4 regions of the Streptomyces sp. NBC_00984 genome follow, and region 2 is predicted to be linked to each of the others. Evidence: riboswitches for the same ligand, from Rfam matches in the RefSeq annotation. Region 2 holds a riboswitch; each other region holds the start of a gene.
What was found. Region 2 has a riboswitch for cobalamin ahead of OG520_RS13330 (ribonucleoside-diphosphate reductase subunit alpha). Riboswitches for the same ligand answer to the same signal wherever they lie in the genome.
Positions count from the first base shown of each region.

Region 1: another riboswitch for cobalamin. It lies ahead of OG520_RS28245 (prenyltransferase/squalene oxidase repeat-containing protein); the one in region 2 lies ahead of OG520_RS13330 (ribonucleoside-diphosphate reductase subunit alpha).
Region 3: another riboswitch for cobalamin. It lies ahead of metE (5-methyltetrahydropteroyltriglutamate--homocysteine S-methyltransferase); the one in region 2 lies ahead of OG520_RS13330 (ribonucleoside-diphosphate reductase subunit alpha).
Region 4: another riboswitch for cobalamin. It lies ahead of OG520_RS36540 (ABC transporter substrate-binding protein); the one in region 2 lies ahead of OG520_RS13330 (ribonucleoside-diphosphate reductase subunit alpha).

Region 1 is NZ_CP108734.1:6,313,054-6,320,442, forward strand. It holds gene OG520_RS28235 (energy-coupling factor transporter transmembrane protein EcfT) at 1-130, opposite strand, end outside; gene OG520_RS28240 (SCO2322 family protein) at 127-807, opposite strand; gene OG520_RS28245 (prenyltransferase/squalene oxidase repeat-containing protein) at 804-2,072, opposite strand; cobalamin riboswitch at 2,182-2,317, opposite strand; gene OG520_RS28250 (DinB family protein) at 2,423-2,992, shown strand; gene OG520_RS28255 (MBL fold metallo-hydrolase) at 3,056-4,096, opposite strand; gene OG520_RS28260 (aldehyde dehydrogenase) at 4,322-5,782, shown strand; gene OG520_RS28265 (ferredoxin) at 5,782-6,015, shown strand; gene OG520_RS28270 (RHS repeat-associated core domain-containing protein) at 6,204-7,241, shown strand.
Region 2 is NZ_CP108734.1:3,088,674-3,096,062, reverse strand. It holds gene OG520_RS13335 (ribonucleotide-diphosphate reductase subunit beta) at 1-288, opposite strand, end outside; gene OG520_RS13330 (ribonucleoside-diphosphate reductase subunit alpha) at 288-2,699, opposite strand; cobalamin riboswitch at 2,839-2,980, opposite strand; gene mctP (monocarboxylate uptake permease MctP) at 3,146-4,780, opposite strand; gene OG520_RS13320 (DUF3311 domain-containing protein) at 4,777-5,031, opposite strand; gene OG520_RS13315 (GntR family transcriptional regulator) at 5,294-6,058, opposite strand; gene OG520_RS13310 (extracellular solute-binding protein) at 6,338-7,389, shown strand, end outside.
Region 3 is NZ_CP108734.1:8,121,949-8,129,337, reverse strand. It holds gene OG520_RS36135 (MFS transporter) at 1-1,273, shown strand, start outside; gene OG520_RS36130 (hypothetical protein) at 1,561-1,980, opposite strand; cobalamin riboswitch at 2,282-2,499, shown strand; gene metE (5-methyltetrahydropteroyltriglutamate--homocysteine S-methyltransferase) at 2,662-4,980, shown strand; gene OG520_RS36120 (HAD hydrolase family protein) at 5,481-6,263, opposite strand; gene OG520_RS36115 (molybdopterin-binding protein) at 6,414-6,809, shown strand; partial or broken gene OG520_RS36110 (molybdopterin cofactor-binding domain-containing protein) at 6,942-7,274, shown strand; gene OG520_RS36105 (M24 family metallopeptidase) at 7,250-7,389, opposite strand, start outside.
Region 4 is NZ_CP108734.1:8,216,714-8,224,102, reverse strand. It holds gene OG520_RS36550 (ABC transporter ATP-binding protein) at 1-201, opposite strand, end outside; gene OG520_RS36545 (FecCD family ABC transporter permease) at 198-1,262, opposite strand; gene OG520_RS36540 (ABC transporter substrate-binding protein) at 1,286-2,353, opposite strand; cobalamin riboswitch at 2,389-2,580, opposite strand; gene OG520_RS36535 (beta-ketoacyl-[acyl-carrier-protein] synthase family protein) at 2,660-3,883, opposite strand; gene OG520_RS36530 (acyl carrier protein) at 3,880-4,158, opposite strand; gene OG520_RS36525 (acyl-CoA dehydrogenase) at 4,418-6,268, opposite strand; gene OG520_RS36520 (beta-ketoacyl-[acyl-carrier-protein] synthase family protein) at 6,282-7,389, opposite strand, start outside.

The sequences.
Region 1 (7,389 bases), 3.2 Mb from region 2:
AGGCGGCGGTGGCGAGGCCGAGCGCCCACAGCCACCAGGCCCCGGCGGGCAGGGCGTTGCTCCGGTTCGCCTCGGGGGCGCGCAGCGGACGGCGGCGCGCCAGGACCGCGGAGCTGGTCGAGGCGGTCATCCGCGGCGGCGGCGGGCCTGCACGACCGCGGCGATGCCGAGGAGGAGAACGGCGCCGACACCGACGAGCACCCCGGCGGACGGGCCGCCGGAGCCGCCCGAGCCGGTGGCGGCCGCGGATCCGGCCGGTGAGGCGGAGGCGGACGCGGCAGGCGTGCCGTGCCCGTCGCCGGAGACCTGTTCGCCGCAGCCGGAGACCGGGTAGCCGGTGATCGCGCAGAGCATCGCGTCGCTGCTGTACCGCAAGGGCTTGGCCACCGAGGCGAGCGCCTCCGCGGCGCTCGCGTCGGGGTCGACCCGCGCGCACGCGGTGCGCAGCGCGGGCGGTGTCTCACCGGCCGGGGCGTCCGCGGTCGTGCCCGGGTCGATGACGAGCGCGATCCTCTTGGTGCCGTCCTCGGCCGGGGTGTCCGCGCAGATCTTCGTGAAGGCGGGGGCACGGCGCGGCTTCGCCGAGTCCTGGGAGTCCTCGCTCACCGAGAACCGGAAACCCTGCACCGTCCCGTCGTCGGGCCGGACCAGGGACGGGCCCTGGGTGGCGTACGTCCAGCCGGAGCCGGAGCCTTCCCAGAACGACCAGTACCGGTAGCCGGCCGCCTGGGCCGGACCCGCGCCGAGCACGGCCAGGACGGCGCCCAGGACCACCAGCAGCGCGGTGGCCCTTCCCGTGCGCCTCACAGCTGCCTGTTCTTCCGGCGACCGCTGATCAGGAAGAACGCGATTGCCGCGAGGACGAGGGCGATGCCGATGTACCACCACACGCCCCCGATCACGTCGTCGCCGCTGTGGACCTGGTCCTTCTCGGTGGCCTCGTACCCGGTGTCGGCGGACGGGTCGGGCGTCACGACGGCGGCGGGCGCGGGGCCGGCCGCGTTCAGCCGGGCGACCAGGTCGACGCCGCCGAAGTCCCGGGCGTTGTCGCCGGTCGAGTGGGCGGCCAGGATCAGCTGGGCGTAGGCGGCGGGGCCGTTCTGGGCGGCCCAGTCCGCGGAGTTCTTCTTCAGCCAGCCGAGCGCCCCGGCCGCCTTGTCCTGGTGACCGGCCGCGGACAGCGCGACGACCGCGTCCGCGGTGTTGCCGAAGTCGGGCTGCGGGGTGGAGTCGGTGGCACCCGGCATCGGCGCCTGGTTCAGGTGGCCGTTCCCGGCGAGGGCACCGGTGAGGTAGTGGGCGCCGTTCTGGGCGGCCTGCTCGGGCGTGAGGCCGGAACCGGGGTGGCAGCTGGGCGCCTTGCCCGCGGCGTTGTTCCCGACGGCCAGTGCCTTGCCCATCGCGCCGAGCACGGCGGCCGCGGTGGCGTCCGCGTTCGCGACGAGCTTCCCCTTCTTGTCGGGCTGGTAGGCGAAGGCGCCGCCGTCCTTGCCCCCGCACGGGATCGCGAGCGCGAGCAGCGGGTCGTACGGGGTCTTGCCGCCGGGGGTCGTGATGTCCGCGAGCCGCTGCCCCTGCCGGGCGAGGGCGCCGATCACCAGGGAAGTGGAGTTGGCGTCGCTGGGCGCGCCCGCGGTGTAGCCCCAGCCGCCGTCCTCGTTCTGCACGGACTTCAGCCAGCGCACCGAGTTGTTCACGGTCTCCCGGTGCCCGCCGACCTCGACCAGCGCCTGGGTGGCGGCCGCGGTGGCATTGGTGTCCCGCATCGTCTTCGCGTCGCACGGCTTGGAGACATCGGGCCGGAACGCGGCGTAGGAGCCGTCGGCGCACTGCTGGGAGATCAGCCAGTCCACCGACTTCGCGGCCGGTGTGACGCCTTCGAGCCGCTGGGCGAGGAAGGCCAGCGACTGCCGCCACACCCCGTCGTAGGTGGGGTCCTTCGTGCCGTACAGCCCGGCGGGCAGTGCGGCGGACGGCGAGGGGGACGGCGCTGCGACCGCGACCGGCGCTGCGGCCGCGCAGAGCACGGCGGCGGTGGCGGCGAGCGTTGCTGCGCTGCGGCGTACGGTCATGGCGGGCGGGGCCTCTCCTGCGGGGTGAACCGGGCACAGGCACGCTCAGGCACCAGGCTCCGGCTCCGTATACCTCGACGGTGCCGACCACCGGCGGGTCCGGTGGTCCGAGCCGGTCACGACCGCGGACAGGGCATTCCGACTCACCGTCTGCGACGACGGCTCACGGCTGCGTGGTCAGTGCCGGATTCGCACCGGCTTCCCCCTGAACGGGCATGATGACGACCCGCACACTCTACCGGGCGGGCCCGGCCGGGCCCGGGGCGGCTTCGGCTCGCCGGCAACGCGGAATACCCACTGGCGGGCAACGGGGGAAACCCACTGGCGAGTTCGGCCCCGAACGGACGACCATGTCCCGCATGAGTGATCAACCCGCACGCTGGACCCAGGCGACCGTCTACCCCGACATGTGGGCGGACCCGGACGACGACCCCCGCAGCAAGGAGGGCACGAGCCCGGAGGGCGAGCTCGCGACGCTCGCGGAGTATCTGACCGACTACCGGCTGACCCTGCGGATGAAGTGCGACGGCCTGGACGCGGAGCAGCTGGCCCGCCGGTCGGTCCCGCCGTCGACGCTGTCGCTGCTCGGCCTCCTGCGCCACCTCGCCGAGGTGGAACGGGACTGGCGCAACTGGATCACCGACGGTGAACCGCTGCCGAAGCTGTACGGCAAGCGGGACGCGGACTTCGACGGAGCCGTCGCCGAGCAGGCCGTGGTCGACGCCGCGTACGCCGATCTGCAGCGCGAGCAGGCCGCGACCGACGCCGCGCTGGCCGGGCACCCGGACCTCGGCGAGCGGCTGGGGAAGGACAAGATCTCCGTCCGGGAGCTGCTGGTGCACAGGATCGAGGAGTACGCCCGGCACTGCGGGCAGGCCGACCTGCTGCGCGAGTGCATCGACGGACGGGTGGGTCAGTGAGGCCCTGCCATTGAGATGAGCCCCGCGGGGCGGCCTGCCTCACACTGCGATGCCCGCCCCGCCTCACACTGCGATATATGTCACCGGCTCGCTCCCCGGCACCGCCTCCGCGCGCCCGAGCTTCACCAGCCGCCGCAGATGCGCCTCGGCCTCCGAGACGGCGATGTTCCGGGAGCCGTGCGGGATCTGCGCCCAGGGCCGGTTCCACTCCATCCGCTCGGCCAGCTCCCACGGCGTCAGCGGCTCGGCCAGCAGTCCCAGCAGCCCGGTCAGCCGCTCCTCGTGATGGCCGAGGAGCTCCCGTACGCGTCCCGCCGCGTCGGTGAAGGCGTACTGATGCGCGGGCAGCACCTCGGCGGCCCCGAGCCGGCCGATGCGCTCCAGCGAGTCGAGGTAGTCGCCGAGCGGGTCGGTGACCGTCGCGTCGTCCGGGTCCTCGTACAGCCCGATGTGCGGACTGATCCCCGGCAGCAGGTGATCCCCCGAGAAGAGCCGCCCCCGGCCCGGCAGATTCCCCGGATGCTCCTCCTCCAGGTGCAGGCACACATGCCCCGGCGTGTGCCCCGGCGTCCAGATCGCCCGCAGCCTGCGCCCCGCCAGACCGAGCAGCTCACCGGGCACGATCTCCCGGTCCGGCAGCGCGGCCCGCAATCCCGGCAAGGTACGCATCCGCCCCCCGCCGGCCGCGGCGGCCCGCAACGGCGCGAGGTGCTCCTCGGGCGCACCGACCGCGGCGAGCTTGGCCGCGAGATACGTCAGCCAGGTACCGGGCCGGGACTCCCGGGTACGTCGCACGATCGCGGTGTCCGCCGCGTGCATGGCGATCCAGGCCCCGGAAGCCTCGCGCACCTGGCCGGAGAGCCCGTGGTGGTCGGGATGGTGGTGGGTGATGACCACCCCGTGGATGTCGGCCATCTCCGTACCGACGGCGGCGAGCCCGGCACCGAGCGTGTCCCAGGCCTCGGGATCGTCCCACCCGGTGTCGATCAGGACCGGTCCCCGATCGGTGTCCAGGACGTGCACGAGGGTATGGCCGAGCGGATTGTCCGGGATGGGCACCTTGATGCTGTGCACGCCCCCGCCGTGGTCGGTCACCTGCGTCATGAGGTCCCCATCTCTCTGGACGGCGTACGGCTTCGCGGCTCCGGTGCGTCGCCCCCACTGTAACGAGAACTTGTTCCAGTAGTAGCCCTGGTTGACCATCTCGTCCGGGGTGCTGTCGCGGCCGTGGACTCCTGGAACTGGAACTGGTATCAGTTCTGACACAGAGTCAGATGCCGAGTCGGATACTGAGTCGGGCAACGCGCCGGGCCGCGGGAGGCAGCAGCCATGACCGAGCTTGTCGAACACGGAAAACTGTTCATCGGCGGGGAGTTGGTCGATCCGCTGGGCCGGGACACGATCGAGGTCGTCTCGCCGCACACCGAACAGGTCATCGGCCGGGTGCCGCACGCCTGCGAGGCGGACGTGGACCGTGCCGTCGCCGCCGGGCGGCGGGCGTTCGACGAGGGGCCCTGGGCGCGGATGAGCCCGGACGAACGGATCGCGGTGGTCACCCGGATCAAGGACGGGTTCGCCGTGCGGTACGAGGAGATCGCCCGGGTCATCAGCTCGGAGAACGGCACCCCGTACACGTCGAGCATCATGGTGCAGGCGCTCGCCGCGATGATGGTGTGGGACTCGGCGATCACCGTCGCCCGCGAGTTCCCGTACGAGGAGCGGCGGGCCGGGGCGCTCGGGCCGTTGCTGGTGCGCCGGGAGCCGGTCGGGGTGGTCGCGGCCGTGGTGCCGTGGAACGTTCCGCAGTTCACCGCCGCCGCCAAGCTCGCGCCCGCGCTGCTGGCCGGCTGCTCCGCCGTGCTCAAGGTCTCGCCCGAATCGCCGCTGGACGCCTACATCCTGGGCGAGATCGCCGCCGAGGCCGGGCTGCCGGAGGGGGTGCTGTCGATCCTTCCGGCCGACCGCGAGGTCAGCGAGTACCTGGTCGGGCATCCCGGTGTCGACAAGGTGTCGTTCACCGGGTCCGTGGCCGCCGGGCGCCGGGTGATGGAGGTCGCCTCGCGCAACCTCACCCGGGTCACCCTGGAGCTGGGCGGCAAGTCCGCCGCCGTCATCCTCCCGGACGCCGATCTGGACGCCGCCGTCGCGGGCATCGTCCCCTTCGCCTGGATGATCAACGGCCAGGCGTGCGTGGCCCAGACCCGCATCCTCGTCCCGCGCTCCCGCTACGACGAGACGTCCGAGGCGTTCGCCGCCGCGGCCGGTGCGCTGAAGGTCGGCGATCCGCTCGACCCCGCCACCGAACTCGGCCCCCTCGTCGCGCAGCGCCAGCAGCGGCGCTCGCTCGACTACATCCGGATCGGGCAGGACGAGGGCGCCAAGATCCTCACCGGCGGCGGCCGTCCGGCCTCCCAGGAGCGGGGCTGGTACGTCGAACCGACCCTCTTCGGGGACGTCGACAACTCCATGCGCATCGCCCGCGAGGAGATCTTCGGCCCCGTCATCTGCCTGCTGCCGTACGGCGACGAGGACGAGGCGGTGCGGATCGCCAACGACTCCGAGTACGGCCTCAGCGGCAGCGTCTGGACCGCCGACACCGAACGCGGCATCGACATCGCCCGCCGGGTCAGGACGGGCACGTACAGCGTGAACACCTTCAGCCTCGACATGCTCGGCCCGTTCGGCGGGTACAAGAACTCAGGTCTGGGGCGGGAGTTCGGCCCCGAGGGGTACGGCGAGTACTTCGAGCACAAGATGATCCACCTGCCGGCCGGATACGAGGGGGAATGATGGGGGACCGCTGGGCCGTCGAGGTCGACCGGGGGGTCTGCATCGGCTCCGGGATGTGCGTGAACCACGCGCCGGGCGCCTTCGCCCTGGACACCGCCCGCCAGTCCCGCCCGTCGGCCCCGGAGACCGACGCCGACGAGAAGGTCCTCACGGCCGCGGAGGGGTGCCCGGTCGAGGCGATCACGATCACACTGACCGACTCGGGGGAAGTCGTCTTCCCGCCGGAGGATTAGGCGACGGTTCTCCCTGCGAACGCGAATGAAACACGTGAAGTCGGCCCGTACCGGAACGAATCCGGTACGGGCCGGCTCTATGTTTCCGCGCTGCCGGGATCAGCTCAACGTCTGGAAGCCCAGCCGGCACCGTCGCCGCCAACGGCACCAAGACCGGCACCCGCTCCTACACGCACAACGGCGAGACCGTGGCCGTCCGCGCCGGGGCCACCACTTCGTACCTCATCGGCGACCACCAGGGCACCGCGATGTCCGCCATCGCGGTCGGAACGCTCGCCCTGACGCGCCGCAAGCAACTGCCCTTCGGGCAGCTCCGCACCGCGCAGTCCACCGCGTTCGGAACCCGGGGCTTCGTCGGCGGCACCAACGACCCCACCGGTCTCACTCACCTCGGGGCGCGTGAATACGATCCTGCCCTCGGCCGCTTCCTCTCCGTCGACCCGGTCATCGACATCAACGACCCGGCGCAGATGAACGCGTACAGCTACGCCCACAACAACCCGCTCACCAAGTCCGACCCGGACGGCCTCCGCCCCGACGGCCCGGCCGGCGGCGCCTCCTACAATGACGACGCCTGGGCGCGGGACCGCGGCATGAACGTCGGCTACACCAAAAAGGGCAGCAAGTGGGTCTGGAACCGGACTCCGATGAAGGACAAGGAATCCCAGAAACGCTACGCGGCGTACCGGGCCAACCCTTCCGGGTATCTGATCAACGATTCCTATGCGGAGCAGCGGAAAAAGGAGGCTGCGGAGTACCGGGCGCAGGCCAAGGCCAGGGCAGAAGCCGAGCAACGCAAGAGGGACGGGATCCTCGGCGGCATCCTCAAAGGCAACTACGGGGCAGCGTGGAGCATGTCTCAGCCAGCCGTGAAGGGTGTCATGGGGAAATTCAACAAGATGCAGAGTCGGGTCACTGGTGCTGCGCACGAAACCGTTGCGAGACTCGGGGGAGCCGAATGTTTCCAGGACCATGGCCCGACTGTCTGTCAGACGGCTCTGCCCATGTACGGCCGAGGGGGAACGAACGTGGGTGGGACCTACGTCACGGGATGGGACTCTGAGTACATCAGCACGAAGCGACTGAAGCACGAGAGGGTCCATACGAAGCAGTGGGACCAGGCCGGGCTCATTTTTATACCCAAGTACTTCATGGCTGGACTCGATCCTTGTCACAACAGGTATGAGATCGCGGCCGATCTGGATAATGGTGGGTATCCATGCTGAGCGGAAGCCGAGGAAAGGTATGGATCGCCGCGGTGCTTCTCGCCGTTGCCCTTACCTCTTGCATAGGCCCGGGTCCGAGTTCCGTGCGGTTCGGCTACCGGTTGGACGATCGGGGGAATGTGGTGATTGCCTACCCTCTCTGCCCGGC
Region 2 (7,389 bases):
CCGCGCCTCGGGGGAGTTGATGTGCTTGTACAGCGTCAGCACGAGGTTGTTGGAGACGATCGAGTCGCCCGTCGCGAAGAACGCGACCAGCCGGCCGATCATGTGCTGCTCGCCGGGGGACAGCTTGGCGAGGTCGGCGACGTCGGAGTGCAGGTCGACCTCCTCCACCGTCCAGGTGTTCTTGATCGCGTCGCGGTAGCGCTCGTAGAAGTCCGGGTAGCGCATGGGCCGCAGCGTCAGTTCGAAGCCCGGGTCCAGAAGGTTCTTGTCGGAGTTGGTGGAGCTCATTACTGGCAGGCCTCGCAGGACTCGGGGTTTTCGAGGGAGCAGGCGATTGCGTCCGCGTCGGGCGCCGAAGCCTGCTGTACGGGGATGGGGGCGGCGGTCGCGGTCTGGCCGGAGGCGGCACGGGCGATCCGGGTCGCCGGGCGCGAGCGCAGGTAGTACGTCGTCTTCAGCCCCTGCTTCCAGGCGTACGCGTACATCGAGGAGAGCTTGCCGATCGTCGGCGTCTCCAGGAACAGGTTCAGCGACTGGCTCTGGTCCAGGAACGGCGTACGGGCCGCCGCCATGTCGATCAGGCCGCGCTGCGGGATCTCCCACGCCGTGCGGTACAGCGCCCGCACGTCCTCCGGGATCCAGGCGAAGCCCTGCACCGAGCCGCTGGCCTCGCGCAGCGCCTCACGGGTCCGCGCGTCCCACACCCCGAGCTGCTTCAGCTCATCCACCAGGTACGCGTTGACCTGGAGGAACTCACCGCTGAGCGTCTCGCGCTTGAAGAGGTTGGAGACCTGCGGCTCGATGCACTCGTAGACCCCCGCGATCGAGGCGATCGTCGCCGTCGGCGCGATGGCGAGCAGCAGCGAGTTGCGCATCCCGCTCTTCGCGACGCGGGCGCGCAGCGCGTCCCACCGCTCCGGCCAGTTCAGCTCGGTGTCGTAGTGGTCGGGGTGCAGTACACCGCGAGCGGCGCGCGTCTGCGACCAGGCGGGCAGCGGGCCGGACCGCTCGGCCAGCTCGCACGACGCCTCGTACGCGGCGAGCATGATCCGCTCGGAGATCCTCGTGGAGAGCGCGCGGGCCTCGGGGGAGTCGAAGGGCAGCCGCAGCTGGAAGAAGACGTCCTGGAGACCCATGGCGCCCAGGCCCACCGGGCGCCACTTCGCGTTGGAGCGGCTGGCCTGCTCGGTCGGGTAGAAGTTGATGTCGACGACCCGGTCGAGGAAGGTCACGGCGGTGCGGACGGTGGCGTCCAGCCGCTCCCAGTCGATGTCACCGTCGGCGACGAACGCGCCGAGGTTGACCGAGCCCAGGTTGCAGACCGCCGTCTCGCCGTCGTCGGTGACTTCGAGGATCTCGGTGCACAGGTTCGAGGAGTGGACGACGCTGCCCGGCTCGGCGGTCTGGTTCGCGGTCCGGTTGGAGGCGTCCTTGAACGTCATCCAGCCCTGGCCGGTCTGCGCGAGGGTGCGCATCATCCGGCCGTACAGCTCGCGGGCCGGGATCGACTTGCGGGCCAGCCCCTTCGCCTCGGCGGCCCGGTACGCGGCGTCGAACTCGTCGCCCCACAGGTCGACGAGACCGGGTACGTCGGCGGGCGAGAACAGCGACCAGTCGCCGTCCGCGTCGACCCGGCGCATGAACTCGTCCGGGATCCAGTGCGCCAGGTTGAGGTTGTGCGTACGCCGCTGGTCCTCGCCCGTGTTGTCGCGCAGCTCCAGGAACTCCTCGATGTCCGCGTGCCAGGTCTCCAGGTAGACGGCGGCGGCGCCCTTGCGGCGGCCCCCCTGGTTGACCGCGGCGACGGAGGCGTCGAGCGTCTTCAGGAACGGCACGATGCCGTTGGAGTGCCCGTTGGTGCCACGGATCAGCGAACCGCGGGAGCGGATGCGGGAGTACGACAGACCGATGCCGCCCGCGTGCTTCGAGAGCCGGGCCACCTGGTGGTAGCGGTCGTAGATCGAGTCGAGCTCGTCCAGCGGGGAGTCCAGCAGGTAGCAGGAGGACATCTGCGGGTGCCGGGTGCCGGAGTTGAAGAGCGTGGGGGAGGAGGGGAGGTAGTCGAGCCGGCTCATCAGCCCGTACAGCGCCGCCACTTCGTCCACCGCGCGCTGCGAGTCGTCCTCGGCGAGCCCGGACGCGACCCGCAGCATGAAGTGCTGGGGCGTCTCGATGACCTGGCGTGTGTGCGGGTGGCGCAGCAGATAGCGGCTGTGCAGGGTCCGCAGCCCGAAGTAGCCGAAGCGGTCGTCCGCGCCGTCGGCGAGCGAACGCTCCACCAGCGCGTCCAGCGCGGCCGCGTGGCGGGCGACGAACTCGGCGGTACGGTCCGCGATCAGGCCCTCGCGGTGCCCGACGGCGACCGAGGCGGAGAAGGAGGCCGCGCCCTGGCCGGCCGCCTCGTCCGCGATGGTGAGGGTCAGGAGCCGGGCGGCGAGCCGGGAGTAGGCGGGGTCCTCGGAGATCAGGCCCGCGGCGGCCTCGGTGGCCAGCGAGCGCAGCTCGGCCTCGTCCGCTCGGGCGCTGCGACCGCGCAGCGCGGCGGCGGCGACCCGGCCGGGGTCGGTGTCGGGCAGATCGGCGGTGAGGTCGGTCAGGGTCCGCAGCAGTGCGGTTCCCGGTCCGTCCTGTGCGGCTGCCTCGGACTCGGCTGCTGCGGACACGGCGACTGAAGCCGGATCGGCTGGCGCGATGGTCACGTGGTGCTCTCCCTCGCTCGGCTCGGGGCCGGCGGGGAACGGGGCAGCCCTACGGGCGCGTACCCGGGGCAGGGCAGCACTCCGCACGGCGTCCACCGGCCCAACCGCGAGGCCCGGACGTCTGGGCATCCGGTTCGGTCGAGCCGGATGCGCTGCCGGCAGGTCATCGGACTGACTCGGGGGTGCACAAAAGCGCACTGAATACACCGTTGCGGGACAGTTCCGGATTCGCACCGGATTCCCCTGCGGCGACAGCGAGGACGAGCATACATGTGGGGGCTGCCCGATGAGGCAGCCCCCACATGTTGTGTCGCGCCGACTGGGCGGGGCCCACAGAATGAGCCGTACGGCCCTTTCCCGGGCCGCCGGGCCGGATCAAGCCGACGGCCCGCCGCGCCCCGCTGGAGGAGGCTCGGCGGGCCGTCGACGGGCCGTTGGCGCGGGTCTCAGTGACCGCCCGGCGCCCCTGCCGTGGCCGGCGGGAGTTCCGTCTTCACGCCCGGGTCGCCCGCGTCGGCCGTGTAGTCGGACGGGGAGGTCTCGTCGATCCCGGCGGGCGCCTTCACGGCGTTCAGGACGAAGGTGAGCACCACCGTCACCACCACGTTCAGCACGAACGCGGTGAGGCCGATGTAGCCGATCTCGCCGATGCCGGGGATCTCCTCGGAGGACCCGCCGAAGTGCGCCTGGGTCGGGCTGGCGACCCCGTACGCGGCCACCGTCCCGTACACCATGCCGACCGCCCAGCCCGCGAGCAGCGCCCAGCGGTGGAACCAGCGGGTGAACAGGCCGCCGACCAGGGCCGGCATCGTCTGGAGGATCCAGATGCCGCCGAGCAGCTGGAAGTTGATCGCGACCGTCTTGTCCATGGTGAGGACGAAGGCGAGCGCGCCGACCTTGACCAGCAGCGACACCAGCTTGGAGACCTTGGTCTCCTGCTCCGGGGTCGCGTCCGGCTTCAGGAAGTCCTTGTAGATGTTGCGGGTGAAGAGGTTCGCCGCGGCGATCGACATGATCGCGGCGGGCACCAGCGCGCCGATGCCGATGGCGGCGAACGCGACGCCCGCGAACCAGTCCGGGAACATGTTCTCGAACAACTGGGGGATGGCCAGCTGCCCGTTGTCCACCTTGATCCCGGCGGCGATGGCCATGAAGCCGAGCAGCGCCAGCAGGCCCAGCATCAGCGAGTACAGCGGCAGGATCGTGGTGTTGCGCCGGATCACGTTGCGGCTGCGGCTGGAGAGCGTCGCCGTGATCGAGTGCGGATACATGAACAGCGCCAGCGCCGAGCCCAACGCCAGGGTGGCGTAACCCCATTGGCCGGCCTCGCCCGGTGCGAGCGCGCCGCGCGGCTTGCCGGTGGCCGGATTGGTCTGGGAGAACGCCTCGCCCGCCTTGGCGAAGATGTTGTCGAAGCCGCCCAGCTTGATCGGGATGTAGATGATCGCCACCGCGATGACCAGGTAGATCAGTCCGTCCTTGACGAACGCGATCAGCGCGGGCGCCCGCAGGCCGGACGAGTAGGTGTACGCGGCGAGCACCGCGAACGCGATCAGCAACGGCAGGTCCTTGATGAACCAGTGGGTGTTCTCGCCGCCGCCGACGCCCATCACGTCCAGCACCGCCTGGATGCCGACGAGTTGGAGCGCGATGTACGGCATCGTGGCGAGGATGCCCGTGACGGCGACCGCCAGCGAGAGGCTCTTCGAGCCGAAGCGCCCGCGGACGAAGTCCGAGGTGGTGACGTACCCGTGCTTGTGCGAGACCGACCAGAGCCGCGGCAGGAAGGTGAAGATCAGCGGGTACACGAGGATCGTGTAGGGCACGGCGAAGAAGCCCGCCGCGCCCGCCGCGTAGATCGCCGCCGGAACGGCGACGAAGGTGTACGCGGTGTACAGGTCGCCGCCGAGCAGGAACCAGGTGACCCAGGTGCCGAACGACCGTCCGCCCAGGCCCCATTCGTCGAGGCTGGCCTCGTTCTCGGCCTTGCGCCAGCGCGCCGCCAGGAAGCCCATGACCGTGACGGCCACGAAGAAGAAGATGAAGACGCCGAGCGCGACGCCGTTCACACCGTCCTTCATGCCGACTCACCTCCCTTGCGGGCGCGCTGGTCACGCTGCCACAGCTTGTACGCGGTCATCGTGAGCGCGGTGGAGATCAGCACCCAGAGCATCTGGTACCAGTAGAAGAACGGAATGCCGATGAAGGTGGGGTCCACCTTCGCGTACGAACTCACCCAGAGCATCGCCACGAACGGCGCGACGAGACACAGGGCGATGACCACCCGGACCGGTGTGACGGTGGGTGGTTTTCCTTCTGGGTCTGCTGGCATTTGGCGACTCCGTCCCCTCGCTGATCACCTTGTAATGCGCAGGAAATCTAGGGGAGGCTTCCGGTCACCGTCACCCCCTGTCCGCATTGCGGTCCGGAAACGGTCCGCGAATCGGGTGCGTATGCTCGAAAATCCGTCAGGTGTACGGCAGTTGGTCCGTACCAGGACATGCGAAAGGCCCCCGTGGAGTGGTGCGTTCCACGGGGGCCGCGAGCGACGTTCCGTACGGGCGGGACGGCTGGAGTCCGTCCCCGCGCCGGGGTCAGTCCGTGGGCCGCTTCAGGCGCGCCACGAACTTGTACCGGTCGCCGCGGTAGACCGAACGCACCCACTCCACCGGCTCGCCCTGTCCGTCGAGCGAGTGCCGGGAGAGCATCAGCATCGGCAGGCCCACGTCCGTGCCGAGCAGGCCGGCTTCGCGCGGGGTGGCCAGCGAGGTCTCGATGGTCTCCTCGGCCTCGGCCAGCCGTACGTCGTACACCTCCGCAAGTGCGGTGTAGAGGGAGGTGTACTTCACCAGCGAACGGCGGAGCGCGGGGAAGCGTTTGGCTGAAAGGTGGGTGGTCTCGATCGCCATCGGCTCGCCGCTGGCCAGCCGTAGCCGCTCGATCCTCAGCACCCGGCCACCGGTGGTGATGTCGAGCAGTCCCGCCAGCGTGTCGTCGGCCGTCACGTAGCCGATGTCCAGCAGCTGGGAGGTCGGTTCGAGGCCCTGGGCGCGCATGTCCTCGGTGTACGAGGTGAGTTGCAGGGCCTGCGAGACCTTCGGCTTGGCCACGAAGGTGCCCTTGCCCTGGATGCGCTCCAGCCGGCCCTCGACGACCAATTCCTGGAGCGCCTGGCGCACGGTGGTGCGCGAGGTGTCGAACTCGGCGGCCAGGGTCCGCTCCGGCGGCACGGGGGTGCCCGGCGGCATGGTGTCCGTCATGTCGAGCAGATGTCGCTTCAGCCGGTAGTACTTCGGGACGCGCGCCGTCCGCGTGGCCGCGCCCGTCTCGTTCTCCGTACTGCCCCCGTCGGCACCCATGGTCCGCCTTCCCGACTGCTGCGTTGCTGCCGTCACCGGCTCCTCCGTCTGTCGCGGCTCACATGGTGGCACGGTCCCGTCACGGCTGGTCGCCCTCCCTTAGGTGTCGGTCCTGTAACGGACGCGAGTGCACTTCTTATACACCCTTGACACCCCTAAAGGTCTAGGCCAAGCTCCCGGTACTGGTCTAAACCATTAAAGACCAGGTCCAGCCCCAGCAGTACTCGTCGAATGTCTTCGCGGTGGGCGGGGTTGCAGTATCCCTGAGGAGGGTTTGGCGTGAAGCGCAAGCTCATCGCGGCGATCGGCGTCGCGGGCATGATGATCGGCCTCGCGGCGTGTGGGTCCGACGACGGCGGCGACAGTGGCAAGAAGGCCGGTCCGGACGCGTACAAGGGCCAGACCCTGACCGTATGGACGATGTCCGGCTCGAACCCGGACGGGTGGACCAAGACGGTCACCGAGGAGTTCGAGAAGAAGACCAAGGCCAAGCTGAATATCGAAGTCCAGGACTGGAACGGCATTCAGCAGAAGGTCACCACCGCCCTCTCCGAGTCCAACCCGCCGGACGTCCTGGAGATCGGCAACACCCAGACCCCGGCGTACGCCAAGACCGGCGGCCTCGCCGACCTCGGTGACCTGAAGAAGGAGATCGGCTCCGCCTGGGCCGACGGCGTCAACCAGCCCTCCATCTACGACGGCAAGCAGTACGCCCTGCCGTGGTACGTGGGCAACCGCGTCGTCATGTACAACAAGAAGGTCTTCAAGGACGCCGGTATCACCGAGACGCCGAAGACCCGCGACGAGCTCTTCAAGGCCTTCGAGGCCATCGAGAAGAAGGGCAACGCCGAGCCGATCTACCTGCCCGGCCAGAACTGGTACTTCTTCGACGGCCTGCTCGTCGGCAATGACGTCTCGCCGGTCAAGAAGGAAGGCGACAAGTACGTCTCCAACCTGGCCGACCCGAAGGTCGCCGAGGCCATGGACGTGTACAAGAAGTACCAGTCCTACTCCAAGGCCCCCAAGGACAAGGACGAGGCCACCCCGCAGCAGGCCGAGGTCTTCGCCAAGGGCAAGACCGGCGCGATCATCGCGATGGGCTACGAGGCCGGCACCGCCATCAAGGCCAACCCGAAGCTCAAGGACGACATCGGCTTCTTCACCATCCCCGGTGAGACCGCCGACAAGCCCGAGGGCGTCTTCCTCGGCGGCTCGAACCTCGCCGTGGCCGCGGGCAGCAAGAAGCAGGACCTGGCCAAGGAATTCCTGAAGATCGCGCTCTCCGAGCAGAACGACGGCGCGCTCATCAAGGAGGCCGGCTGGTCCCCGAA
Region 3 (7,389 bases), 5.0 Mb from region 2:
GCTCGGCGAACTGGACCAGCGCAATCTGCGGCGGCTGATGCCGCTGCTGCTGGCCGCCTACATCATGTCGTTCCTGGACCGGACCAACATCGGCCTGGCCAAGGAACGCCTGGAGGTCGACCTGGGCATCTCCGCCGCGGCCTACGGGCTGGGCGCGGGGCTGTTCTTCCTCACCTACGCGATCTCCGAGGTGCCCAGCAACCTGATCATGTACCGCGTGGGCGCCCGCTGGTGGATCACCCGGATCATGCTGACCTGGGGCGTCGTCTCCGCCTGCATGGCCTTCGTACAGGGTGAGAAGTCCTTCTACGCCATGCGGCTGCTGCTCGGCGCCGCCGAGGCCGGGCTGCTGCCGGGCATCCTGCTCTACTTCACCTACTGGTTCCGCTCCGAGATCCGCGGCAGGGCCATCGGACTGCTCCTGCTCGGCGCCTCCATCGCCAGCGTCGTCGGGAACCCGCTCGGCGGACTGCTCATGGAGATGGACGGGCTCGGCGGCTGGCACGGCTGGCAGTGGATGTTCGTCATCGAGGGGGTCCCCTGCCTCTTCCTGGCGTTCGCCATCTTCCGGTTCCTGCCCGACGGCCCGGCCAAGGCACCCTGGCTGACGGCGGAGGAGGCCCGGCTGGTCCAGGACGCGGTCACCCGCGAACAGACCGAGGGCGCCGAGGCGGCCGGAAACGGCTCCGGATCCGGCTTCCTGCTGACGGTGCTGCGCGACAAGCAGATGCTGCTGGCCATCTTCGCCAACTGGACCCACCAGGTCGCCCTGTACTCCGTCGTCTACTTCCTGCCCGGCATCATCGGCGGCTGGGGCGACCTCTCGCCGTTCACCATCGGCCTGCTGACCGGACTGCCCTGGCTCACCGCGGCCGTCGGTGCCGTACTGGTGCCGCCGCGCGCGACGACACCCCGGCGCTCCCGCAACTTCGTGGTGGTCGGTCTGCTGATGATGTTCACCGGCCTCATCGTCGCCGCCGTCGCCGGTCCCGTGATCGCCCTGCTCGGCTTCTGCTTCACCGGCCTGGCGTTCTTCGTCGTCCAGCCCCTGCTGTTCAACTTCCCCGCCACCCGGCTCTCGGGCAAGACCCTCGCCGGCGGCCTGGCACTGCTCAACACCATCGGCATCACCGGCGGCTTCGTCGGCCCGTACATCATGGGCTACGCCGAGGACGCCACCGGCAACCACCTGTCCGGCCTGTGGGTGTCCATCGTCCTGCTGGCCCTCGGCGCACTGGCGGCCACGCGGCTGCGCTTCTCCCCCAAGTCCTGAAGCGCGCTCCGGGGCGTGGGTCGGCCCGGGACGTCCCCATCGGCCGGGGCGGTCCCGCGGGCGCCCGCGCCCCGGGGCAGGTCCGGTTCGAACCGGACCACCGTGCCCCCGGAGACATCGGCCGTGCCCCACGGCCCGAGCCGGACGGACCGGGACCTGCCACGGCGACTCCCGGACGACGCGCGTCCTGGACCGACATCGTTGCCGACGTACGTGCGCTCGGCGCCGGTACCGCATCCCGCGCCGTTCACGCCGTCTCCGGTCCCTCACGGGCGTGCGTGCGCCCGTCAGTTGAAAGTCGTGTCGGAGAAATTCTGCTGCTGCCCCTGGATGACCGGGCCGGTCCGGGCGCCCTCTCTGACGCTGTTGTGAACTGTCACGGCCGGCACACCCGCCGCTGCGGGGGCGAGTTCATCCAGCAGCAGTCGCAGCTCCTGTGCTGCCGCCGGGTCCGCCCGCAGCGCTCGACGCAGCCTGAGCCGCCACTCGTCCTCGATGTCCTCCGCGACATCCGGCGCCTCACCGTCGCGGGCCGAGATGAGTTCCTCCCGGGACGCTTCGAGCTCTTCGTCCACGCCACCGGTTTCCCCGCCCCGTGCGAGGAAACGTGCCACTCGTGCCCGTGTCTGCGTCCAGGCGTCCGAGACCATGAGCCCCACCAAGGTCGTCGCCCCGGTCTCCGCCAGCGCCGCCAACTCCGCTTCCACGATTCCCCCGTTGTGTCGCCGTCGCGCTGCGCGTGTGTGAAGTTGCTCCTCCCACGGTAGAGAGCGGACGAGCACTTCGAAAGCGCGCCCAAGGGCGCGGCGCGGCTGAGAACCAGCCATCGGGTCGAAGATCACCGAGGCGGCGGTGTCGCGCCACGTCGGGGAAGGTGCGACGCCGGAGGGGCGTGTGGCGGACGGTGGCCCGTCGCGCGCCCTTCAGCCTGCCCGGCCGGACCGATCCCGTGTCTCATGTCACGTTCCGGAATGTGAACAGCGGTGCCCCGAGAGCGATCCGCCCTCTAGTCTGGCCGGTGCAGCTGGTTCGCCCTGTCCGCCAGGCAGGCGCGTCGTAAGAGGGAACCCGGTGGGAATCCGGGACTGCCCCGCAGCGGTGAGCGGGAACGACCGCCGTCATACGCACTGGATCCGGTCGGATCCGGGAAGCGACGGCCAGTAGGTGTCTGCCCTCGGCAGATGTGCCCGCGAGTCCGAAGACCTGCCCGTTGCCCGCACGCGACCCCTCGTGTGCGGATATCCCGGTGACCTCGTGGGCGGGTCGGCGTACACACCAGACGGAAGACCGCACCCATGGCGTGCGCAGGATCCGTCCGGTTCGTCATCCCTTCGCGTCCATGTCCCGTCCCCGGGATCTCAAGGAGTCATCTCGCGAAGGAGATTTCCGTGACAGCACAGCCCGCAGCCGCGGCAGCACACGCCACCGTGTACGGCTACCCCCGCCAGGGACCGGACCGGGAACTGAAAAAGGCCATCGAGGGTTACTGGAAGGGCCGGGTCACCGCCGACGCCCTCCGGGAAACGGCGGCCGGCCTGCGCCGGTCCAACTGGCGGCAACTGGCGGACGCCGGTGTCCACGAGGTACCCACCGGCGACTTCTCCTACTACGACCACGTCCTGGACACCAGCGTCATGGTCGGCGCGGTCCCCCGCCGGCACCGTGAGGCCGTCGAATCCGACGCGCTCGACGGCTACTTCGCGATGGCCCGCGGCACCCAGGACGTGGCGCCGCTGGAGATGACCAAGTGGTTCGACACCAACTACCACTACCTCGTCCCCGAACTCGGCCCGGACACCGTCTTCACCTCCGACTCCACCAAGCAGGTCGCCGAACTGAGGGAAGCCCTCGCGCTCGGACACACCGCCCGGCCGGTGCTCGTCGGCCCCGTCACGTACCTGCTGCTCGCCAAGCCCGCCCCCGGGGTGGCGGCCGGCTTCGAACCGCTCACCCTGCTGGACCGTCTGCTGCCGGTCTACGCGGAGGTACTCGCCGATCTGCGCGCCACCGGCGCGGAATGGGTCCAGCTCGACGAGCCCGCACTGGTCCAGGACCGGACGCCGGCCGAGCTGAACGCCGCTGCCCGTACGTACCGTGAACTCGGCGGCCTGACCGACCGGCCCAAGCTGCTCGTCGCCTCGTACTTCGACCGGCTCGGCGAGGCGCTCCCCGTACTGGCGAAGGCCCCGGTGGACGGACTGGCACTGGACTTCACCGACGACGCCGCCGCCAACCTCGCGGACCTCGCCGCCGCCGGCGGGCTGCCCGGCAAACGGCTCGTCGCGGGCGTGGTCGACGGCCGCAACATCTGGATCAACGACTACGAGAAGTCGCTGGCCACCCTCGCCACACTCCTCGGCCTCGCCGGCCGGGTCGACGTGGCCGGCTCCTGCTCCCTGCTGCACGTCCCCCTCGACACGGCACCCGAACGGGACATCGACCCCCAGGTCCTTCGCTGGCTCGCCTTCGCCCGGCAGAAGACCGCCGAGATCGTCACTCTGGCCAAGGGGCTGGCCCAGGGCACCGGCGCCATCGCCACGGAGATCGCCGCCAACCGGGCCGACCTCGCCTCACGCGCGCACTCCCCCCTCACCCGCGACCCCGCCGTACGCGCCAGGACCGCGGCCGTCACCGACCTCGACGGCCGCCGCTCCCAGCCGTACACCGAGCGCGCCGCCGCCCAACGGGCCCACCTCGGGCTGCCGTTGCTGCCCACGACCACCATCGGTTCCTTCCCCCAGACCGCCGAACTGCGCACGGCCCGCGCCGACCTGCGCGCGGGCCGGATCGACACGGCCGGTTACGAGGAGCGGATCAGGGCCGAGATCGGCGAGGTCGTCGCCTTCCAGGAAAAGGCCGGCATCGACGTCCTGGTGCACGGCGAACCCGAACGCAACGACATGGTCCAGTACTTCGCCGAACAGCTCACCGGCTACCTCGCCACGCAGCACGGCTGGGTCCAGTCCTACGGCACCCGCTACGTCCGGCCACCGGTGCTCGCGGGCGACATCTCCCGCCCCGAACCCATGACGGTGCGCTGGACCTCGTACGCCCAGTCGCTCACCGACCGTCCGGTCAAGGGCATGCTGACCGGGCCCGTCACCATGCTGGCCTGGTCCTTCGTCCGCGACGACCAACCGCTCGGCGACACCGCCCGGCAGGTCGCCCTCGCCCTGCGCGACGAGGTCGACGACCTGGAAGCCAGTGGCACATCGGTCATCCAGGTCGACGAACCCGCCCTGCGCGAGACCCTCCCCCTGCGAGCGGCGGACCACGCCGCATACCTGGAGTGGGCCACCGAGTCGTTCCGTCTCACCACCAGCGGCGTGCGTCCGGACACCCAGATCCACACCCACATGTGCTACGCCGAGTTCGGCGACATCGTCCAGGCCATCGACGACCTCGACGCCGACGTCATCAGCCTGGAGGCCGCCCGCTCCCACATGCAGGTCGCCCGCGAACTCGCCGCACACGGCTACCTGCGCGAGGCCGGACCCGGTGTCTACGACATCCACTCCCCGCGCGTGCCCGATGCGGACGAGGCCGCCGCCCTGCTCCGCAAGGGGCTGAAGGCCATTCCCGCCGAACGGCTGTGGGTCAACCCCGACTGCGGTCTGAAGACACGCGGCTGGCCCGAGACCAAGGCATCCCTGGAGAACCTGGTCGCCGCGGCCGGCACGGTACGCGGGGAGCTGCCCCCGTCCTGACGGCGCCCGCCGGGGCCGGGGCGCCCACGAGCGCCCCGGCCCCGGCGCGACACACGGCGTGCGGCAGCAGAAGCGTGCGCAGATCCGCCGGCCGTACACCGTCGCGTACGGCAAGACGCTTGCCGCTCGCCGCGCTGTTGAACACGTACTGCTTGCGGTTGTCCGCCCCGTCTCCGCTGATCTGCCGGAACTGCCACTGCCGGTCCGCGGCGGAGGCGCCAGCCTTGATGACGAGCCCGCTGCCGTCGGCGGCGACGGTCAGGTCCTTGCCGCTCTGCACGCCCGTCAGCTCGTAGGCGTGGCCCTTGCGCAGGGTCGCCCCGCCTCATCGGTGCGTCGGCCGCACCGGGTCGCGGGGGGGGCGATGCCGGGGCGGATCCGAGGGCGACGGCCCGCGCGACGGACCTTCGGGCGCCTGACCACGGGCTCCGTACCTGCCGGCACGGGATGGACTCATCGCGAGACGGGCCGAGGCCGTCAGGCACGCGTGACGCCCGCGATCACACCGCCCGGACAATGTCCTGGGCCGCCTCGGCCAGCAGTGAGATCTCGGCCGCGACCGCCTCCGGGTCGGCCGCGACGGTGACGTGGGCGACCTCGTCCAGACCCGGGTACGAGCCGACGCGCACTGCCCGCTCCGCGTTCCGCAGCAGATCGACGTCATTGATGTCGTTGCCGAATGCGACGTACTCGCCGATCCCCATCCACCGGAGGGCTTCCCACTTCGTCGTCGAACCCGGCGCAAAGTCGATGATCGCCTCGTCGAGGTGGTGATTGACCGTCATCCCCAGCCCACGGCCGACCTCGGCGAGTGCCGCCATGTCCGACGCACCGACGACGAGGAACTTCACGACCTCGGGAAGCTCGGCGATGTCCACCATTCTCGCGAGGTTGCCCTGATCGACACGGCCCCGGATCGGATGGTCCGCAGGTCCGGTGTAGGCGTAGTCCCAGGGGCCGTCGGCGAGGTACGTCGCCTCGTACTGCCCGACCGCTTCCAGCAGCGCGCCGAGTCCGGCGGGATCGAAGGCGGCCCGAGCCCGAACCTCGCTGTCGACCGAGACGAGGCTCCCGTTCCCGCCGATGAGTTCGGCGGACGCGAAGGCTCCGTCGAGGACGGGCAGCAGGTCCCGGACAGGCCGGGCGGAAGCGAACACCACATGATGGCCGACGCGCTCGCACTCGCCGATCGCCGTGAGAATCCGATCATCGATCGTTCGTCCGTCGAAGCAGAGCGTGCCGTCGATGTCGAAAACCAGTGTGCGGGCGCGAAGTTTGATCATCAACGGATGATATCCGGCCGGCCAACGGCGACGAGCCAGCGCCGGTGACCGCACCCGATGCCGGATACCGCCGCCCGCCCGGACCGCTTCCGACCTGACCGGACCAGTGCGGTGGGCAGGGCATCCGCGGATGGGCCTATCTTGGCGCATATGCAGTTCTACACAATCGGCCAGGCCGCCCGGCTCCTTGGTGTGAGCCCCGACACCGCGCGGCGCTGGGCCGACGCAGGCCGGGTGGCCACCCATCGGGACGAGGGCGGACGGCGGCTCATCGAGGGGAAGGATCTTGCCGCCTTCTCCGTGGAGCTGGCCAAGGGCGGTGGCGGTGAGGAGGACGCTTCGTACACCTCGGTCCGCAATGCCTTCCCCGGGATCGTCACCGCGGTGAAGCTCGGTGACGTCGCCGCCCAGGTGGAGATCCAGGCCGGCCCGCACCGGCTGGTGTCGCTGCTGACACGGGAGGCCGTGGAGGAGTTGGGGCTGGAGGTCGGGATGGAGGCCACGGCCCGGGTGAAGTCGACGAACGTACATATCGACCGCGTCTGACCGAGAAGCGCCGGCCTCCCCGTGCGTACCGCATTCACCGGCATCGTCACCGCTCCGAACACCCGGTCCCGTGGTCGTCGTCGGGGTCACCGCACGCGTGAAGTCGACGAGCGTGCTCCTCGCGTGCCTGCAGTCGAGGGCGGTGTCGCCCAGGCGCTGGGCGCGACCCTCTTCGAGAACGTCCGCATCGACGAGCGGGGCGAGGTCGAGACGGCTGCCTTCCGCCGCTACCGGCTCCCCCAGTACGCCGACGTCCCGCGCACCGAGGTCCACTTCGTGGAGACGGCCGACGCCATCGGGCCCCTCGGCGCCAAGTCGATGAGCGAGAGCCCCTTCAACCCGGTCGCCCCCGCCTTCGCCAACGCTCTCCGGGACGCGACGGGCATCCGGTTCACCCGGCTCCCCCTCACCCGCGACCGGGTGTGGACGGCGTTGTCGGATCAGAGCGTGAGCAGCTCCTCGTAGAAGCCGCCGAACTCCCGCTCCCGGTCGACGAGATGGATCTCCAGGATCCAGTGGCAGCGGCGCCCGGCCTTGTCGGTGCGCCGCATCGGGGTGTCGTTGGCGGGGGTGATGTACG
Region 4 (7,389 bases), 5.1 Mb from region 2:
GAGGGTGACCACGCCGGTCTCCGGGGCGAGGATGCCCGCCAGCACCCGCAGCAGAGTCGTTTTACCGGATCCGTTCGGTCCGATCAGCCCCACGGTGGCGTCGGGCGGCGGGGCGAGGTCGACCCCGTCGAGGATGAGGCGGCCGCCCGCCGCCCGGCCGACCCGTTCGGCACGCAGTCCCGAGGTGGCCGCCCCCGTCATGCGGTCCTCCGGGTGCGGTACAGGACCAGGACGAACGCGGGTACGCCGATCAGCGCGGTGACCACGCCCACGGGCACCTCCTGCGGGTCGAGGACCGTCCTGGCGAGGGTGTCGACCCAGACCAGGAACACCGCCCCGGCCAGGGCCGTGACCGGCAGCAGCCGCCGGTGCCCGGAACCCGCGAGGGCGCGGGCGGCGTGCGGCAGCACCAGACCGACGAAGCCGATGGCACCGGCCGAGCTGACGAGTGCGGCGGTCAGCAGTGCGGTCGTGCACAGCAGCACGATCCGGGTGCGCGCGACATGGACGCCGAGCGTGGCTGCGGCGTCCTGCCCGAACGCGAAGGCGTCGAGCGTACGGGCGTGAGCCAGGCAGATCAGCAGGGTCACGACGAGGACGGCGGAGCAGATCCACACATCGGTCCAGCCGACCCCGCTGAGCGAGCCGAGCAGCCAGAACAGCACCCCGCGGGTCTGCTCGGCGTCGGCGGCGGTCATCACGACGAAGGAGGTGAGCGCGGAGAACAGCTGCATGGCCGCGACACCGGAGAGCACGACCCGGTCGGTCGTGCCGCCCAGAATGTGGCTGAGCAGCAGCACGAGGGCGAACGAGCACAGCGCTCCGACGAACGCGCCGGTCGAGATCGACACCGCTCCCCCGCCGACGCCGAGGACGACGACCACGACCGCGCCGGTGGACGCTCCGGAGGAGACACCGAGGACGAACGGGTCGGCGAGCGGATTGCGGAGCAGCGACTGCATGACGGTGCCGCACACCGCGAGCCCGGCACCGCACACCGCGGCGAGCAGGGTGCGCGGCATCCGCAGGTTCCAGATGATGCCGTCCCGGATCGGGGAGAGCCGTGAACGGCCCCAGCCGAGGTGGGAGGCCACCGCGGACCAGACGTCGGCCACGGAGATCCGGGCGGGGCCGATGGTGACGGCGACCGCGACGGAGATGACGAGCAACGCGGCGCCGCAGACCCACAGGGCCCCGCCGCGCAGTCTCCGTACGCCCGTCGTGGCGCGGAGGGGGGTGGCGGGGGCGGGCGGCGCGGCCACCGCCGTGCCCCGTACGGTCCCCGTCACCCGGCGAGCCCGAACCTGCGCAGTCCGGCTGCCACGCGTTCGATGCCCTCGACCGTCCGGATGGACGGGTTCATGGACTGGCCGCTCAGCAGCACGTACCGCTTGTGCCTGACGGCGTCCATGTTCTTCGTGACGGGGTTGGACTCCAGGAATTCGATCTTCTTCGCGGCGCTCTCGGCGGTCTGGGCCTTGCGGGTCAGGTCGCCGACGACCAGGACGTCGGGGTTGCGGTCGGCGACGGTCTCCCAGCTGATCTGGGGCCATTCCTCATGGGTGTCGTCGAAGACGTTCTTCGCGCCGAGCTCTTCGGTGATGATCCCGGGTGCTCCGCAGCAGCCGGCCAGGTACGGGGCCTTGGAGTCGGAGAACCAGTACAGGAGGGTCGCGTCGGAGGCGTCGATGCCCTCGGTCGCCTTCGTCACCTGGGCCCGCAGCTGCGCCACGAGCGCGTCACCGCGCTTCGGTACGCCGAACACCTCGGCCAGTTCGTGCACTTCGCCGTAGACGCTGTCCATGGTCAGCGGGGCGGTACGGGCGCCGTCGCCGCCGCCACTGTTGTCCTTGCCGGTGCAGTCGGCGGGCGAGACATAGGTGGGGACGCCGAGCGATTCGAACTGTTCGCGCGGTGCGACGCCGCCCTTGGCGAGCGTCGATTCGAACGACGCGCTGACGAAGTCGGGCTCGCGGTCGAGGACCTTCTCCGACGACGGCCGGTTGTCCGCGATCCTGGGCACTTCGGCGTTGGCCTTCTCCAGGCCCTTCATCACCGGGTCGGTCCAGGTCGCGGTGGCGGCCATCCGGTCGGCGAGGCCGAGGGAGAGCAGGATCTCCGTCGATCCCTGGTCCACCGAGACGGCGTGCCGTGGCGCGGCTTCGACGGTGACGGTGCGTCCACAGTTCTTCAGCGTCACCGGGTATCCGTCCGCGGAGTCCGGCTTCGCGGCGGAGTCGTCGGTTCCGCCTCCGCAGGCGGTCAGCAGGACGAGTCCCGCCGAGAGCAGGGCCATGATGCGGACGGGGCTGGCTATGGACGGCACGGAGTCCCTCTGCGTCTCTGGGCTCATGCGCGGAGCCCGCTGTACGGAGTTCCGCGGCCCGGTGCCGGGTCGCGGGCGCCAGCAGGTCTTCGGACTCGGGTTCCTTCGGACGGGACGCCTTCCCAGGACACCCGAGGGTGGTCCCAGTGGCCGTGGCCCCGCCCGTCCCCCTCACCGCTGCGCGTCAGTTCCGGATTCTCACCGGATTCCCTGACCCCATGACGTGGAGTTCGACTGGCTCCGGCAAGCTATCACGAGGCTCTGCGCAGCTCATGGGGGGTGTGGCCGGTGGTACGCCGGGCTGTGTGTCCCGTCGCACCACCTGCCGGATGCCTACGGACGCTGAAGGGCGATGACGGCGTTGTGTCCGCCGAAGCCGAAGGAATGGCTGACGGCGCGCCGGATGGGCTGCCGCAGCGGTTGTTCGGTGACGCAGTCGATGTCGAACTCGGGCGCCGGGGCGTCCAGGTTGGCGATCGGTGGTACGACTCCGCGTTGGAGCGTGAGGACCGTGAGTCCGGCCTCGATCGCTCCGGCCGCCCCCATGCAGTGCCCCAGTACACCCTTGGGGGCGGTGACGGGCGGCCGGTGCGGGTAGACCCGGGCGATGAGGGCGGCCTCGGTGGCATCGTTGACCGGGGTCGCCGTGCCGTGTGCGTTGACGTGCTCGACGTCCTCGGCCGCCCAGCCCGCATCGCGCAGCGCGGCCTCCACCGCCGCCTGGGCGACCGTGCCGGACGGATGCGGACTGATGGGGTGGTAGGCGTCGGTGGTGGCGCCGGTACCGGCGAGCAGCGCCCGTGGGGCCGCGCCCCGGGCATCGGCGTCTTCCACCCGTTCCAGCACCATGACGGCCGCGCCCTCGCCCATGACCAGACCGGCCCGGTCGGCCGCGAAGGGACGGCACAGCGTGGCCGGGTCGCCGTCCGTCCGGGCCCCGGCTCCGGACCTGGCGAACCCGGCCATGGCGGCCGGGTAGACGATCGACTCGGTGGCTCCGGCGACAGCGATGTCGCACTGATCGGTGACCAGGAGGTCGCGGGCGACGGACAGCGCGGTGACGCCGGACGAACAGGCGGTGCACGGGGCCATGCTGGGTCCGGTGGCCCGCAGCTGGATCGCGATCTCGGCGGCGGGCATGTTGGGAATGGTGAGCAGGATGCCCGAGGGCGAGGTGGCCCCTGCTCCGAACCGGTCGAGCACGACGGCCTGCTCGGTCAGCGAGGCGGAACCCCCGCTGCTGGTGCCGACGACCACCGCGACCCGGGCGCCCTCCCACCGGGCCGGGTCCAGCCCCGCGTCGGCGACCGCCTCCCGGGCGGCGAGCACGGCGAGTTTCACGTACTTCCCCATGCGGAAGGACGCACGGCCGCCGATCGCGGCGTCCAGGTCGATGCCGTCGACCATGCACGCGAAGTCGATCGCGCACCCTTCGAGCTCGGCGACGGTACGGGCCGGTGACACGCCCGCGCACACGCCCCGCCAGGTGGATTCGGTGTCGTTGCCGACCGGGGTGATCATGCCCAGGCCGGTGACGGCGACGGCCGGCCTGTTCATCGGGCGTTACTCATCGCGGTCCCGCCGCCCACCCGCGCGCCGCGGCCGGCTGCCGGGTCGATGAACCGTGTGATGTCGGCCAGCGTCGCGTCCTTGGGGAGCTGGTCGAAGTCCCGGTTGCCGCCGGCCGTCTCCCTGATGAGGACGGCGAACTCGGCGACGGCGAGGGAGTCCATCTCCAGGCTGTCCATCGTGGAGCCCGGGTGGATCTCGGCAACGGGCACTTTGAAGGTGTGTGTCAGAACCTCGGTGATCTTGGGATGAATCGTACTCATGAGCTTTCTCTCCATCATTCGGTCCGGCTGTCGGGCCGCCGGTGACACCGTCCCGACGCCGAATCAACTGGGTGGAGTGCCTCCAGTTACGCCTTGTGCCGAACCGATTCGGCACCGTCCTCCCCGCGCTCCCCGCACCACCGGGCCAGGACGGACGTCGTACCCCAGTAGGCCAGCAGGACAACCCGGACTCCGAGAGCCCCGGCCGCCTCCCTGATCCGGTGACCCCGTACAGCTGTTCCCCTCCTCGTCATGGCCCTCACCGCTCGTCCTCAACCGTCGCCCGGTCCCCGCCCGTCCGCCAGGCGGCTCCCGGATCGTCGTAGGCAGCCATGTAGTCGGCTCCGGCGATGGGCCAGTCGGCGAGCAGCTCCGGCGGCAGCGCGAAGGACTCGACGAGGTCGGGCAGTTGGGCGGCGACCATGGTGATGAGCTCTTCCACCCGGTCCGGCAGTTCATTGACCTGGTCGGCGGTCAACAGGCCCGCTGCCAGCAGATCACCGCTGTTGCGGGCGATCCGGTCGAGCGCGAAGAGCCGTTGCAGCTCGCCGAGCCGTTCGCGGGCGGGCCCCTCGGGCAGCGCGGCCACCGCTTCCTCGTACGCCTCGGCCGCCTGCCATTGGGCGTGGGCCTCGACGCCGCGCAGGGCGGGCCCGGACGCCACGTTCCACCGCGCGAGCGGGTCACCGTGCGGTGCGAGGCGCATCCGCTCCCGGGCCCGGCCGAACCAGATCCGCTCCAGTTCCGCGAGCAGTCTCCCGAGGAACCGGGGGTCGTCGAGTTCGCCGGGTCCGCCGCCGGAGGAAGCCTCGGGCCCGCCCGGTGCGGTGGCGAAGAGCATCTCCGCGGCCGCCTTGGCGTGGATGGCCATATTGTCGCCCTCGGCGGTGATGGCGCCCTCCACTCCGGTGAGGAGTTCGCTCATGCCGTTGTTCTCCAGGAGCGCCTGGGCGCCGCAGCGTTCACGGCATTCGACGATCACGGACCTGGCCTGCCAGGTGACCCACCCCTTGGCGACGGCGACCAGGCGCTCCGCCTCCTCCCGCTGCCCGCCCCCTTCCCAGCGGTCCAGGGCCCTGCGGTGCAGCAGGCTCATCGCGAAGACGGTGGCCGTGGCGGACGCGAGCGGTCCGTGGTGGCTGCGGTGGGCGATCACCGGCACCTGCCGCGAGCCCCGGGGGCCCGAGACGTACCGGTGGCCGCCGTAGCGGACGGCGACGGCGAGTGTGGCCCGCGCGCAGCCGACCGCGCAGGCCGTCATCGAGATCTTGCCGGAGGTGACCCGCCCGATCGATGCGAGGAAACGACGCCTTCGGTTGTCGAGGGTGCTGCTGAACTCGCCGTCCGCACCGATCCGTCCGTGGTCCCCGCCGAGCAGCGCGGCGCGTTCCACGAAGACCTGGCCGAAGGAGGTCAGGCAGTGGTCCACCGGGCTGCCGGTGCGGGTGGGGAGCCTGCGGATCCGTACGCCGGGCAGAGCCTGTACACCGTCGGTGAGCGGTACGAGAAAGAGGAAGACCCCCTGATCGGCGCCGTCGACGAGCAGCCGCGCGGCCACGAGCCCGGTCTTGGGGCCGCCCGCCGGACTGGTGTTGGGCATGAATTTCTGGGCTCCGGCGTGCGGTGTGCGGAGCACGAATCCGTCGCGCTCGCGGTCGTACTCGGCCGTGGTCTCGACGGCCGCGGCGTCGTTGCCGTGTGCCACCTCCGTACAGAGAAAGGTGCCGATGCGCCGCAGCCTCAGGAAGTCCGACAGATCGCGGTCGCCGCCGTGGTCGAGGAGGCTGCCGAGAAAGAGGTTGTAGTGGATGCCCGCCACCGTGGTCAGCGCCGGGTCCACCGGGCCCAGCCATTCGTGCAGGGCCGCGAGGGCGCGGTGGTCGGCGGCCAGCCGGGCGCCGCTGTCCAGGCAGTCGTTGAGGACGCGCAGCCGCTCGTACGTGAGAGCCAGGCGTTCCTCGGTCGTGCTGCGGTCCGGGCGGCGGAAGGGTTCGGTGCTGATCAGCCGCTGCCAGAAACCGTGCTCCCGGCGGAAGTTGTCGCCGAGGAGCACACCGGTGAGGAGGTCCGTGGACCGTTCCGTGGAAGGGCCGTCGATCGTTGCGGTCATAAAAATATAACGATCAAGCAACGGCTAGGACACCCGGCTCCGCGGGTGGCGGGCCGTCCGCGTCGACGCGTTGGAAAGCGAGTACGACATTGTGTCCGCCGAAGCCGAAGGAGTGGCTCAGCGCCCGCTCGACCTGCTGGATCCGGGGCTCCTTGACCACGCAGTCGAGATCGAACCCGTCCGCCAGCGAGTCCAGGTTGGCGATCGGCGGGACGAGGCCGTGCTCCAGGGTCAGAACGGTGGCGACCGCCTCGATCGCCCCGGACGCCGCGAGGGTGTGCCCGAGCACGCCCTTCGGGGCGGTCACCGACGGCCGGTGGGGGAAGAGCCCGGAGATCAGCGCGGTCTCCATCGCGTCGTTCAGCGGGGTCGACGTGCCGTGCGCGTTGATGTGGTCGACCTCGTGGGCCGCCCAGCCCGCCTCGCGCAGCGCGGCCTCGACGGCCTTGCGCGCGCCGCCGCCGTCCGGGTCCGGGGCCGTGGGGTGATGGGCATCGGTGGCGGAACCCGCACCGGTCAGCAGGGCGCGCGGCCGTCCGCCCCGGGCGAGCGCATCGGCCGTCCGTTCCAGTACGAGCACGGCGGCGCCCTCGCCGATCACGAACCCGTCCCGGTCCGCGGCGAACGGCCGCGACGCCCCCGACGGATCTCCGGTGCGCGGCGAGAGCGCGCCCATTCCGGCGAAGGCGCTCACCACCAGCGGGGTCAGTACGGCCTCCGCACCGCCCGCCACCACCACATCGCACCGGCCGCTCAGCAGCAGGTCGCGGGCGACGGCGAGGGCCGTCGCCCCGGACGCGCAGGCGGTCGCCGGGGCCAGGCTGGGGCCGTGGGCCCGCAGGGCGATGGCCACCTCCCCGGCCGCCGCGTTGGGCATCATCATCGGGACCAGGAGCGGCGACACCGCGTCCGCTCCGCCGTCGTCGAGCCTGCGTACGTTGTCGACGAGCACGGACACCCCGCCCACCCCGACGCCGAGCACCACCGCGACCCGGTCGCCGTCCCACCGCTCCGGCGACAGACCGGCGTCCGCCACCGCCCGGCGGGCGGCGACCAGCGCCATCTTCACGAACCGCGCCATCCGCCACACCGCACGCCCGCCGACCGCCTCGTCCAGGTCG